Regions from separate parts of the Caldicoprobacter faecalis genome, predicted to be linked through region 2. Evidence: a T-box and tRNA genes for the amino acid it is inferred to sense, from the RefSeq annotation. Region 2 holds a T-box; the other holds one or more tRNA genes.
What was found. A T-box is a leader RNA that pairs with one kind of tRNA and senses whether it is charged. The one in region 2 lies ahead of hisS (histidine--tRNA ligase), so its partner is inferred to be a tRNA-His.

Region 1 (4,419 bases), on a different contig from region 2:
AACTTAGAAAGTTGCAAGATTCGGTGCAGCCATTCCCTTTTTCGGAGGTAAAGGCTCTCATTGAAGCCGAGTTTAGGGACAATCTTGAGAACATTTACATGGAATTTGATGAGGAACCTGTAGCGGCGGCATCTATATCCCAGGTTCATCGCGCAAGGTTGGCCTCGGGGGAACAGGTTGCCGTAAAGGTTCAGAGGCCGGGAGTCGAAAAAATCATCGATCTTGATTTGGATATTTTAAAGGAGATAGCACGGTTTGTTGACCGTCATACTAAACTGAAGGACCTTTATGATTTCAGCGGCATGGTAAAGGATTTTGAAAAAACCATCAAAGATGAATTGGATTTTACAAAAGAAGGGAAAAATGCGGAGAGATTCATGCACAATTTCAGCCGCTACGAAGGCATTAGGGTTCCAAAGGTAAAATGGATTTATACGACAAAACGTGTTCTTACTATGGAATATATTGAAGGTATCAAGGTCAGTGATTTGAAAGCTTTGGAAGAGGCAGGCATTGATCGAATAAAGGTTGCCGAGAATCTTGCCACATGCATATGCAATCAAATATTCAGAGACGGTTTTTTCCACGCTGATCCGCATCCAGGCAATATTCAGGTTATGCCAGATGGCACCATTGTATTTCTCGACCTGGGAATGGTGGGGCGCCTTAACGAATTTCAAAAGAGCGTTATTTCAAAATTTTTTATAGGCGTTGTCTTTAGAGATAGCCATCTGGTGGTTAAATCCCTTGTTGATATGAAAGCCATAACTGATCAAAGCCGGGTTAAGAATTTTAAAAAGGATATAGATGCTTTAATTGAAAAATATCTTACCATGCCTATGAATGAGATGAAAATTGAGGAGATATTCCGTGAAATCTTCCATGTTGCGTTTTTGAACCGAGTGAAAATACCCCGTGAATTTACATTGCTGGCCAAGACGCTGGGTACTCTTCAAGGGCTGCTGGAAAAATTGGCTCCTGATCTCAACGCACTTGTTATTGCCGAACCAATTGCTAAGAAGCTGTTCTATCAGTCATTTTCGGCCAGAAAGATGTATGGGAAAATGAGAAAGAGCTTACTAAATTACGGGGAGCTATTGAGCGAATTTCCGGCTGCAATGCGGAACATTTTGGGCAAAATGGCTGATGAGGATTTTACCCTTCACTTCGAAATGAAAGATATGGAGGGGCTTCAAAAGCAATTAGAGCGGCTTTTTAACAGGGTATCTTTCAGTATAATATTGCTTGCTGTAAGCATTATCATTGCCGGAGTCATTATAAGTTCCGGCCTTAGTGCCGGTACAAGTGGCGAGATGTATATTTTCAACATCACTGTATTGAAAGCTGGCTTGGCACTAGCTGTTGTTATTGTTGTATGGCTGGTGATCTCAATCATTAGATCGCGCTGCTAAAAATTGTTGGAAATAATGTTATGAAAAACCGGAAAATCATTGCAGAAACGGCCACAAGGTCGGCGATACGTTCACCTGCGAATACGGTTGCCCGGATGGATTCTGCTCAAAGTCTATGTTAAAGTTATTCCCGCTTATGGAAGCTGTTCGCAGTGGCGGTGATTTGCGTAATCTTGGCGGAAGCGACAAGCATATAGGGGGGTTGACTGTCCCGATGGTGTGGTACGGTTTCGACTGGAGGCGTTTGAAGATGAAAAAATAAAGGCTTCATGGTAATAAGTTACAATACTTCCCTGTCCCTGCAGATATTGCTTTTCCGTTCATGCAAAAAAGCGGATGGGAAAGGTATTTTCGTGGGGGAAAAATTGCTTTTATAGTTTGCTTCTCTTGTATTTAAATAAGAGTATTTTGTTTTTTAAAAACAAATTCCAGGATTTTCAAAACCCTGGAACCTTTGATTTTACTGTGGTGCGGGCGAGAGGACTTGAACCTCCACGGATGTGCTCCACTAGATCCTAAGTCTAGCGCGTCTGCCAGTTCCGCCACGCCCGCTCCTATATACATCATAGAAACTTCTCGCTTGTCTTTAAGTCATAACAATTTAAATGGTGACCCATCGGCGATTCGAACGCCGGACACCTGGATTAAAAGTCCAGTGCTCTACCACCTGAGCTAATGGGTCACGTTGTGGCTGGGGCGGCAGGATTCGAACCTACGAATGCGGGAGTCAAAGTCCCGTGCCTTACCGCTTGGCTACGCCCCAACACCATAAAAATAAATTGGGGTGGATAGTGGGATTCGAACCCACGACCTCCAGAGCCACAATCTGGCGCTCTAACCATCTGAGCTATACCCACCGTAATTTGCTCTTACAAAATGGCGCGCCTGAAGGGATTCGAACCCCTGACCTACGGATTAGAAGTCCGTTGCTCTATCCAGCTGAGCTACAGGCGCACATTAATGGAGCGGGTGATGGGAATCGAACCCACGCCGCCAGCTTGGAAGGCTGGAGTTCTACCATTGAACTACACCCGCATCACAATCTGAGCTCTTTATTTATTATTTCCTAACAGCAAAATATATTTTAACCTGTAGCATGGGTTTTGTCAACATGCTTTTTTTATTTTTTATCATTCTGCCCAAACGTCATGTATGAGAGAGGAAAATTCAAGACGTCCAGAAGAAATTTTTTATTGAGTAGATATGAATAGCAAATATGATAGAATATTTCAGTACGGGCCAAGCTGTAGGGATTAACCAGACTAAACGTTGGTTTTGAGGAGGGCAGTATTGAATGGCAAAAGCTTATATATTTAAAAACAGGGAAAGGCGAACTGTGTACGGTCATCCGTGGATATTTAAAAGCGACATAGAGCGGATCGAGGGAAACTGCGAGCCCGGAGATGTGGTGGACGTGTATTCATACAGAGGGAAATTTCTGGGGAGGGGCTACTACAATCCCAGATCCCAGATTACCATACGGCTGTTGACGCGGGAACAGGAGGATATCAATGCCGACTTTTTCTACAGGCGAATACGCAGTGCCTGGGAATATAGAAAGCAGTTTGCAGATTTGAACAGCTGCAGAGTGGTTTTTGCCGAGTCGGATTTCCTTCCTGCCCTTATAGTGGACAAATTTTCAAACTACCTTGTAATGCAGACCCTGGCGCTGGGCATTGACAGGTACAAGTATCTCCTGGCAGATATACTGGACGATATCATAAAACCCGATGGGATCTATGAGAGAAACGATGTGCCGGTGAGGGAACTTGAGGGCCTAGATCAAAGGAAGGGGTATATTAAGGGAAACTTTGACACAAACGTCATTATGGTGGAAAACGGCATAAAATTTTTTGTTGATGTTGCAAACGGCCAAAAGACGGGCTATTTCCTTGACCAGAAGGAAAACAGAGCAGCTATACAGCCCTTTGTGAAGGGAGCTAAGGTTCTGGATTGTTTTACCCATACTGGGGCGTTCGCTTTGCATGCGGCGCATTACGGGGCTGCCAGCGTTCTGGGCATTGACATTTCAGAACATGCTGTGGAATTCGCCAGGAAAAATGCTGCTTTAAACGGTTACGAAGATATATGCAAATTCGAAGTAGGCAACGCATTTGATGTTTTAAGGAAGTATCACAAAGAAAAGAATACATTTGATGTGGTTATACTCGATCCGCCGGCCTTTACCAAGTCCCGTGATACCGTGGAAAACGCCATAAGGGGATACAAGGAAATAAACCTAAGGGCCATGAAGATAATAAGGCCGGGTGGGTATTTGATAACCTGTTCTTGCTCGCAGCATATAGAGCCCGAGCTGTTTATGGACATCCTGTATACCGCCGCCATTGACGCCAAAAGGGATGTCAGGGTGGTAGAGCGGCGCTCTCAGGCAAAGGACCATCCGGTGCTGCTGTCATCGAAAGAGACCGAGTATTTGAAATGCGTAATTCTGCAGGTATGCTGATTGAAAGATGTCGGGCATTTTGTTTTTTATGCGCCGATTATTCGCCTTTTTGGAGCTTTCATCCAAAAAGGCTTTATTTTTGTCCGGCAATCTTTCTTAATTGAAGTTTAAAAGAAAAGGTGTATAATTTTATTTTCTAGAGACGAGCAGTTTAGCAACTTATAGGCCGGCGTTTGAAAAGTGCACTTTGCCGTGATAATATATTTTCAAAGGACTTTAGAAGGAACGATGGATAAAGCAAAGACTCTAATGTTAGAAAGGAGGAAAGAGCGCAGGAGACTCCATCTTGAAGAAGATGGGGTCCCCTGCGCTCGTGTATGATGAAACTGCTGCTGGTTGAGGACGATGAAGCCATTGCTGTGGGGCTAGAGTATTCCCTGTCACAGGAGGGCTTTGAAGTTATAACCTGCTATAATGCCGCATCGGCCATGGAAAGAATAGCATCCGAGTACTTTGATTTTGCCATCATCGACATATCCCTTCCCGACGGCAATGGATTTGATGTGTGTAAAAAGCTTAAGGAAAAAGGGGATACACCGGTAA
Region 2 (4,419 bases):
AATTAAAAACCCCCTGTAGTTCTCTTTTTAGTGTGTTTCTGTTCGAGCCTTCTAAAAGCCTGTTATATGCATATCTCATGCAGGATGACCATCTTCTCATTAAATCCAGCACTATTTGCTCATCTTCCTTGCTTGGGAAAGTAAGTTTAGCCTGTATTGTTATCATGTCTTTCCCCTTCTTTTTTATATCTTCTTCTCCCTTTTGGTGTCCTAATTGGAGTTATTAACCCTTCCTTTTCCCAATTTATTAATGTACTTCTGCTAATGTTGTATGTTTCTTTAACTTTTTGTATACTCAACAACATCGATAATCACCCAATTAAAATTATATCATTTTGTATTGTTATTTTCAACCGTTGTTACCTCCTTTTTCTTTATATTTTGTGAGTTACTTGGTTGAAATCTATATCGTTTGACATCACCATCTATCAACAGTGTGACTTATCATCTCATTACAAGCCAACCACATGTTACAACAGATAGCCGCATGTCCCGTCCAGTATATACCCAATCTAGCCACATAATTAGCGCATATCCAGTACATTATCATCGACCCATATCTGGTGCATTTGAAGGTGCTGGCAGTTAAACCTTCTTGTGCCTTGTACATCTGTCACATTAACATGAACGTTAAGCGCCCATTCTCGCACCCCTCCACCGCCTACATAGCGCAAAGAAAAGCTCGCCTTTGCTACACCAGACTCCGCCCACACCATGTGCTTCACCACCTACATAGTGCAAAGAAGAAATGCGCAAGGGAAGTCCATAGCCCATGTTTGCTCCAGTCATCCCGCTCGGGAACCACGCTGTGACACAGCAGCGAAAAACCAAACAATACAAACATCACGGCAAGCCATCTTATCTATCGCTTAACCGAGCTTCCTCAAACGCTCAAAGTACAGGATAACCTCATCCATTGGCACCGTCTCCTCTTGCCCAGATACCATATCCCTCACCTTGACGTTCCCCTGCCTGAGCTCATCCTCGCCGATTACACATACCCTGGGTACCTTCAGCTTGTCTGCATATTTAAACTGGGCTTTTATGCTCCTGCCCACGTGGTCCATATCAGCCGAAATTCCCCTCAAGCGCAAATCCTTAACCAGCTTAAAGGCCTTAAAACGCGCCTCATCCCCAATGGTAATGAACATCACATCCAGATTTAGCGGCTGTGGTATTTCAATCCCTTGATTTTCCATGACCATGAGCAACCTCTCAATCCCCATGCCAAAGCCGGCGCCGGGCGTTTCAGGGCCGCCGCACAACCCCACCAACCCGTCATAACGGCCTCCACCGCACACCGTTCCCTGCGCCCCTATGTCCTGGGAAATAAACTCAAACACCGTTTTGGTGTAGTAATCCAGCCCTCTTACAATCATGGGATTGACCTTATAGGATATGCCTGCGGCATCAAGATAGCGCTTAAGGCTATCAAAGTGCGTCCTGCACTCATCGCATAGAAAATCGAGTATTACCGGAACGGACGCTACCACCTGCCTGCACTTTTCCTCCTTGCAGTCAAGCACCCTCAGCGGGTTTCGATCGAAGCGCTGCCTGCAATTTGGACACAGCTGGTCCAGCTGTCCCGAGAGGTACTCCTTGAGCGCCTCATGATATCTGGGCCGGCAACCGGGACAGCCAATGCTGTTTATATTAAGTTCCAGGTTTTTTATGTTGAGCCTTTCAAACAAAGCCGCTGCCAGGCTTATGACCTCGGCATCCACCGACGCATCCGGAGCACCGAACACCTCCACACCGAACTGGTGGTGCTCCCTCAACCGCCCTGCCTGAGGCTTCTCATAACGAAAGACGGGAGTTATATAATACATCTTGACCGGCTGTGGCTGCGCATAAAGCCTACCTTCTATGTAAGCACGTACCGCTCCTGCCGTCCCTTCCGGCTTTAGGGTAATGCTTCTTCCACCCTTATCGATAAAGGTATACATCTCCTTCTGAACCACGTCGGTGGTGTCACCCACCCCCCGTTCAAACAGCTCGGTATGCTCAAAAGTGGGGGTACGCACCTCTTTATAGCCAAACAGACGGGTAACCTCCCGTATCATCCCTTCAACATAGTGCCATTTATATGACTCGTCGGGCAAGACATCCTTCGTGCCTTTAGGTGCCTGAGTCAGCATCTCCCTATCCCTCCTCTGCATTAACTTAAAAAACCTCTCATTCCCTTCATTAAATAAGGGACGAGAGGTTTAACTGCCCGCGGTACCACCCTTGTTGGAGAAATAAGCTTCTCCCACTCTTCCCTTAACGCCGGATTGGGCGGATCTGCCTACTTCCATTCAGCAGACCGGCTCCAGGGTGTCCTTCCCGGGACTTCCGCAAGGGATGCTCCCACCCACGACCAACATTTGGACCGCGGCATCCCCTCTCTGATGCATCCATCCAGGTACTCTCCCCTTCACAGCCGTTGGGGTATAATGTTATAAGTATTATAAAGCCAAGGACAAGGTACTGTCAACTATGGTTTTCTACAGCTTCAATACGTTGAGCCCCACATCCTGGTCAAACTCCCTATCCACTTCTCCTTCCACTTTATGGACGAAAACCTCGCACACGCCGCTTACCACAGCCGAATTCAAATGCCCCCCTACAGCATTAAATTCGGAATTGGCAAGAGTAACATGTATATGAAGATATATCTCGCCATTCATGGTGGTAACATTGCCCGTGAGTGAGGTTATCTCGTGCTCACCGGTTATCTCCTTGGAACGATACACCTTCTCCTTTGTATCAAAGATTCCTATAACCAATTTGTTTGAAGCCCCTATACCGGTGATATATCCCAGCTTAACGTTTTCCTCCTGGCAAAACCGCTTCAGTGATTCGACCACCTCCTCCCCCTTTTCAATGCTTATAATGTAAGTGTTTCCAAACCTTTTATAGGTCATTCTCAATACCTCCTTTACAGTCGTCTATAAACCTCATCTTTCGCTGTACCATCTCGTCAAGCCTCTCCATATACTCCTTCACATCCTTAACGTTGGGGACGCGCTGTATGCAGTCATTTTCGGCAAAGTATACCTTGCTCACCGCCCCAGCACCAAAAGCCCATATGGTCTGCTTCTCACCCATCATCTGGATGTTGTATATGCACGCCTTGCCAGGCTTAGTATACCCAACATTTTCAAGGTTACCCACCATGTATTTCTGGCGATAAAGATAATACGGCACCAGGCCCATCTCCTTGACCCATCTCTGGCATACCTCCAGCATTTTCTCAGCTGTATCGTCCGAGGTTAAGGGGTACTTATCCAGCGATTCCTTGAGCCTGGATGCCCTCTTTACGGCAAGGGTGTGGACGGTGAGGTTATCGGGCTGCAAAGCCGCAATGGCCTCCATGGTTTTTTCCATGTGCGGCACGCCTTCGCCGGGCAGCCCCACTATGACGTCCATGTTTATGCAGTCAAATCCAATATACCTGGCCATGTGAAACCGCGATATCACCTGCTCCACTGTGTGCCTCCGGCCGATCCGAACAAGCGTCTCCTGGTTCATGGTCTGGGGATTGATGCTTATGCGGTTTACCCCGAAAGCCTTGAGCAACGAAAGCTTGTCAAGGTCCAGGGTATCGGGCCTGCCGCACTCCACCGTATACTCGTCTATGTGCCGGCCATCCAGCAGCAAGTCCACGGCACTCAGCAACCGCTCCAGTTGGGGATAGGCAAGGGCAGTGGGAGTCCCGCCACCCATATAAAGGCTTTGAATCACAACCCCTTTCTGGAGCAAAACCGAGACCACCCTCTCTAGCTCGGCAACAAGGGAGTCTATATAGGCATCCACCATCCCCCCGCACCCGTCCATCACAACCGATGGAAAGGAACAATAAAGGCATCTGGTGGTGCAGAAGGGAATGTGTATATACAGCGATACGGTGTCGGCAGAGGCGGATTTTATCACATCACGCTGGTTTTTTGCCGTCTCAACCAGCAGCGAGGCCTTGTCATCCCTTACATAGTACTCAGACTTCAAGACGCCCAAAACCTCTTCATCGCTCAATCCATCATCCATCAGGTGGTGCACCACCTTAAGCGGGCGCACGCCGGTGAGTATTCCCCAGTGCGGATGCTTGCCGGTAAACTCCGACAGCACGTCATACACGCATTGGCACAAAACCTTCTTTATCTCCCTCTTTTGTTTGAGATAAGACCTTCTAGTGCTTTCATCCAATTTTTGGCTTCGCTGGCTGCCAAACAGCACCTTCCCGCTACCGTCTTTCAGGTAGCTTTTAGCTACAACTTCAAAGTCCGAGCAGGTATATTCAACAACGATGAGCAAACCCTTATGCCCATCGGCTTTCCCTCCTGAATTATCCCCTTCTGCCGGCACATCGTCCAGCACCTTGACCGGCCAGCCGGGGAAAAACACCCGAGTGAGTTCCCATACCTCGTGCTCAAAACCGCC

Region 1: it has a tRNA-His gene. The T-box ahead of hisS (histidine--tRNA ligase) is inferred to sense a tRNA for this amino acid. The anticodon was not compared.

What each region holds. Positions count from the first base shown of each region.
Region 1 covers NZ_FOXR01000004.1:68,676-73,094, reverse strand. Annotated here, with positions in the region: gene BM241_RS02735 (ABC1 kinase family protein) at 1-1,412, shown strand, start outside; partial or broken gene BM241_RS02730 (TIGR04076 family protein) at 1,444-1,688, shown strand; tRNA gene BM241_RS02725 (tRNA-Leu) at 1,879-1,964, opposite strand; tRNA gene BM241_RS02720 (tRNA-Lys) at 2,019-2,094, opposite strand; tRNA gene BM241_RS02715 (tRNA-Gln) at 2,101-2,175, opposite strand; tRNA gene BM241_RS02710 (tRNA-His) at 2,193-2,269, opposite strand; tRNA gene BM241_RS02705 (tRNA-Arg) at 2,290-2,366, opposite strand; tRNA gene BM241_RS02700 (tRNA-Gly) at 2,374-2,447, opposite strand; gene BM241_RS02695 (class I SAM-dependent rRNA methyltransferase) at 2,707-3,876, shown strand; gene BM241_RS02690 (response regulator transcription factor) at 4,197-4,419, shown strand, end outside.
Region 2 covers NZ_FOXR01000011.1:62,738-67,156, reverse strand. Annotated here, with positions in the region: partial or broken gene BM241_RS13115 (hypothetical protein) at 1-166, opposite strand, end outside; partial or broken gene BM241_RS06095 (MerR family DNA-binding transcriptional regulator) at 177-305, opposite strand; gene BM241_RS06090 (hypothetical protein) at 525-716, opposite strand; gene hisS (histidine--tRNA ligase) at 870-2,138, opposite strand; T-box leader at 2,192-2,429, opposite strand; gene BM241_RS06080 (PPC domain-containing DNA-binding protein) at 2,487-2,906, opposite strand; gene hemZ (coproporphyrinogen dehydrogenase HemZ) at 2,896-4,419, opposite strand, start outside.